One region of the Thalassospira sp. NFXS8 genome, then DNA from elsewhere that is predicted to be linked to it. Evidence: riboswitches for the same ligand, from Rfam matches in the RefSeq annotation. Region 1 holds a riboswitch; the other holds the start of a gene.
What was found. A riboswitch is a leader RNA that binds a small molecule or an ion and turns the genes downstream of it on or off. The one in region 1 is predicted to bind glycine.

Region 1 (2,405 bases):
TCCATCAGATCGTCAAGCTGGGAGGCATCGGTGATCTTGATTTTAAAGAACCAGCCGTCATTTTCCGGCGATTCGTTAACCAAAGCCGGATTGGCATCAAGCTCTTCGTTGGCTTCAACAATTTCGCCGTCAACCGGGGCGTAAACGTCGCTGGCGGCCTTGACCGATTCAACAACAGCCGCATCGCCGTCCTTGGCCAGCTTTTTGCCAACTTCAGGCAGTTCAACATAAACGATATCGCCAAGGGCCTGCTGGGCATGGTCGGTAATGCCGACAGTTGCCACATCGCCGTCGATTTCAAGCCATTCATGTTCTTTGGAGAATTTTTTAGCCATTTTGATTTGTTCCTGCAAATTAGGTTGTCTGCTTAATTTTTGCTGCGTTTTAAACGCGATACGGCGCAATCAGCCGCGGAAATAACGATGCGGCGCAAAGGGTAACGCAACAATTTCCGCCGGGCGGGCCTTGCCACGAACCATCAGGTCCACCTTGGTGCCCGGCTCGGCAAATTCAATTGCGACATAGCCCATGGCAATCGGCGCATCGACGGTGGGGCCAAAGCCGCCACTGGTGATTTCGCCAATATCGTATCCATCCTTGTTAAGCACCATCGTATGTTCACGGGCGGGTGCCTTGCCTTCGGGTTTAATCCCGACGCGTTTACGGTCTGCCCCGTTGGCAAGCTGGTCGAGAATAATATCTGCGCCCAGAAATCCACCTTCTTCGCGGCGACGCTTATTGATAATCCAGTTCAAATCCCCTTCGACCGGGGTGGTCGTGGTATCAATATCGTTGCCATACAGGCACAGGCCGGCTTCCAGACGCAGCGAATCGCGTGCGCCAAGGCCAATGGCCTCGACCTCGTCTTCAGCCAGCAACAGACGGGCCAGCTTTTCGGCATCGGTATCAGGCACGGAAATTTCAAAGCCATCCTCGCCGGTATAACCCGAACGGGTGACAAAACAGGGAATACCGGCAATATCGATTTCAACAAAGGACATGAATTTAAGGCTGGCAACATCCGGGGCAAAACGCGCCAGAACGTTGGCGGCTTCCGGTCCCTGCAAGGCCATCAGGGCGCGGTCGCTCAGTTCCTGCAATTCCACGCCGTTATCAAGATTGGCGCGCATATGGACAATGTCATCATCCTTGCAGGCAGCATTGATAACCAGAAACAGGCTATCGCCCGCATTGGTAATCATAAGGTCGTCAAGGATGGTGCCGTCATCATTGGTAAAGGCGGAATAACGGGTTCGGCCCGGTTTCAAAACGGCAATGTCGCCCGGCACCAGTTTTTCCAGTTCGGCAACGCGGTTTTCGCCCACCAGACGAACCTGGCCCATATGCGATACGTCAAACAACCCGGCCTTGGCACGGGTATGAAGATGTTCGCCCTTAACCCCTAACGGATATTGCACCGGCATGGCATAGCCTGCGAACGGCACCAGTTTGGCACCCAGTTCAACATGCAAATCATAAAGGGCTGTTTTATATAGATTTTCGGCTTGTTGGTCCGCCATCAGGCTCTCCGTGACAGTCATTGCGAAACATAGCCGACCACTGGCCAACCACATCCCCCTCTGTCTTGGAGCCTGAAAGAATCACCTTTTCCGGGGCAGGATTTGCACCGGATCGGGCTTACATCTTCGGCGAGGCGCACATGAAACACCCATGTCGCCTGCTTTCCAGAGTCCCATCTCCCCGCGGTCCATTATGCCTGAGAGTTTCCGGGGTGGTTGCTCCTTCGGCGTCCGCGTATCACTGTGAAACGATCGCGGAACTCTCCCACGGGGATCACTTGGGTATGGGTCCTTATACGGATAACAGTACGATTGCACCAGTCAAAACATTAGAAATGCGTCACCGGTCATCACAATTCACACACGTGCTGTCAGCCCTCAACCGCCGGTTACCTGGCGAAGCGGCGATTATAATCCAGCTGTTCATGGCTCAGCTGAAAACCCATGTAAATTTCATAATCCGGACCATAATTTACATCGGCCAGCGGCACATGCAGCGATACCTGTTCGTCGGTGTAACGCACACGATTGGCATCTTTGGGGAAGGTCAGATCAACATCGAAAACCGATTTCTGAACAAACTCCCCTCCCGGATTTTTAAGGGCAACAAAATATTGTAAATGCTGCGAACGATCCGATGCGGCAGGCCCCATCCGGGCGGAAAATTCCGGGCTGATCAAAATATCAAGTTTCTTGTCTTCCAGATCATAGCTGCATTCGCCCTTATAACCTTCAAACCCGGCCTCAAAAATCACGTCGGTCAGATCGCGGCCTTTATCCTTGAACTGGGTCAGCTGGGCGGTATCCGTGGGCAGGAAGGTGCGCGGGCACGACGGAACAGGCGTTTCCCCGAACGGATCAGTGCCGCACGCAGCAAGGCCCGCA
Region 2 (2,405 bases), on a different contig from region 1:
TGGACGAATATTCGACCATTCCGGTCTGAACGGCAAATTTGACCGGCGTTTTGCGATCAAATCCGTTAAAATCAGGGGCGCACAGGGCTGCCAGAATTTCGCGCGCACGGTCGGCACGGAAATTGGTCATCAAAAGGCCGTCGCCGTCTTTCATGCCGTCATAATCGCCAATGACGGTGGGCAAAATGAACTCGTCGTTGGTATCGGCATCATAGGCGTTGGCAATGGCATCTTCAGCGGTGTTTGCTTTTTGGGCTTTGTTGTAATTTTTACCCTCGACCATCGCGAAATAGGCCTGGCTGACCCGTTCCCAGCGATTATCGCGATCCATCGAATAATAGCGACCGGTAACGGTGGCAATTTCAACATCGGCATCGCCCAGCAGGGAGCGGAATTTTTTCAAAAAACCGGCCGCACTGCGCGGCGGGGTATCACGCCCATCGGTATAGGCATGGATTTTAACGGTAATACCGGCATCGGCAATGATTTTGGCAAGGGCGGCCATATGCGCCTGATGCGAATGTACCCCGCCTTCGGACAAAAGCCCGGCAATGTGGCAAACGCCGCCGCTTTTTTTCAGGCTGGAAATAACTTTTTTAACGGCATCGGTATCGGCAATGCTGCCGGTTTTGACGGCGTCGTCAATTTTGGGCAGTTCCTGCATCACAACACGGCCTGCACCCAAATTCATGTGGCCGACTTCCGAATTGCCCATTTGCCCTTCGGGCAGGCCAACATCCAGGCCACAGGCCATCATGAAACCGGTTGGATTATGGGCATACAGGTCGTCCCACACCGGCGTATTGGCCAGTGCAACGGCATTGTTTTCGCTTTCTTCGCGATAGCCCCAACCATCCAGAATGCATAGCACCACCGGACGGGGACGCTTTGCGGCGTTCGATACAGTCACTGTCATAACCCCACTTCTAGGATAAAAGACTGAATTACCAGTAAACAAACCTGTAAATGATGATCCAGTCATAGGTCAAAACGGCGCCGGGCGCGGTGGGTTCCGCCATCTGACGCAAATTCTTGACGTAACTTATCATGAAAGATGGCCCTGAACAGCCACCCCGGATGAAATTTTCGCAAATGCGTCAGCGCTTCTTTGACAAGGTTCGGGTCAAACAGGTACGATCAATCCGTTAAACGGTGATACCTCGCGCACCGCAATGGGAGAGACCGGTCGGACAACGTTCCGGCGGGCGCCGAAGGAGCAATTCGCCCCGAACACTCTCAGGCACATGGACCGTTGCGGATTGAGGCTCTGGAGAGCGAAAGCCGGCTGTTTGGCCGTCTTTCCACCGAAGGATGAAGTTGTGACGCGCAGGCGTTCAACGCACAATCTCAGGTAGGGGCCATTTGGCCCCAAAGGACAGAGGGGGCTGGCACCGGTTCGTTGATATCGCAGTAAATATTGCAGAAAAATATAACGCGATCAGAGCCGAGGGAGGCCTATGCCCAATTCATCCACGCAACGTCCCCAGGACGTTAATCTTTCTGTTGTCGATTTATACACCATCGGCATTGGACCATCGAGTTCGCATACCGTTGGCCCCATGCGGGCCGGTTACCGGTTTTGTCTGGAAATGGATGCCCGTAAACTTTTGCCCCAAACCGGCAGCGTAATTGTTGACCTTTACGGGTCGTTGGCCCTGACGGGTAAAGGGCACGCCACGGACACGGCGGTTTTAATGGGGCTGTGCGGGCAACGCCCGCGCTCGGTCGATCCCGATCAAATTGGTCCGACGATTGATGCGATCAAACGCGATAGCTGCCTGATGCTGTTTGACCAGCAGAAAATTGATTTTCACTTTGAAAATAATCTGGTTTTTCATATGGATGAAAGCCTGCCCCAGCACCCTAACGGGATGCGAATTACGGCTTATGACCGTGACGGGGTAAAGCTGCATTGCCAGGAATATTTTTCGGTTGGCGGCGGTTTTATTGTTTCAGGGGATGACCGCGGGGCGGAATATTCCGGCGATAACATTATCCTGCCGCATCCCTTCTCATCGGCCGACGAATTGATGTCGATTTGCAAGGAACAGGGATTATCCATCGCTGAAATTATGATGGAAAATGAAAAATCCTGGCGCGCGGCCGATGAAACCTATGAATTCGTCGACCGGGTTTATAACGCGATGATGAACTGCATTGATCGCGGCTGCGCCACACCAGGTATTTTACCTGGCGGGTTAAATGTAAAGCGTCGGGCCAATAAACTGTATCGCGAACTGGTGGACCGTCCCGAAGCCGGGTTGAAAGACCCGCTAACCGTGATCGACTGGGTGAACCTGTATGCCCTGGCCGTGAACGAGGAAAATGCGGCTGGCAGCAAGGTTGTGACCGCGCCGACCAATGGGGCGGCGGGGGTGATTCCGGCTGTTTTGCGATATTATGAA

Region 2: it holds a riboswitch for glycine, as region 1 does, so the genes downstream of both, J4E05_RS08385 (L-serine ammonia-lyase) here and gcvT (glycine cleavage system aminomethyltransferase GcvT) in region 1, are expected to answer to the same signal.

The regions. Positions count from the first base shown of each region.
Region 1 is NZ_JAGEMF010000002.1:842,433-844,837, reverse strand. Features, by position in the region: gene gcvH (glycine cleavage system protein GcvH) at 1-335, opposite strand, end outside; gene gcvT (glycine cleavage system aminomethyltransferase GcvT) at 405-1,520, opposite strand; glycine riboswitch at 1,579-1,691, opposite strand; glycine riboswitch at 1,695-1,798, opposite strand; gene J4E05_RS13000 (hypothetical protein) at 1,910-2,405, opposite strand, start outside.
Region 2 is NZ_JAGEMF010000001.1:1,848,066-1,850,470, reverse strand. Features, by position in the region: gene gpmI (2,3-bisphosphoglycerate-independent phosphoglycerate mutase) at 1-916, opposite strand, end outside; glycine riboswitch at 1,164-1,262, shown strand; gene J4E05_RS08385 (L-serine ammonia-lyase) at 1,458-2,405, shown strand, end outside.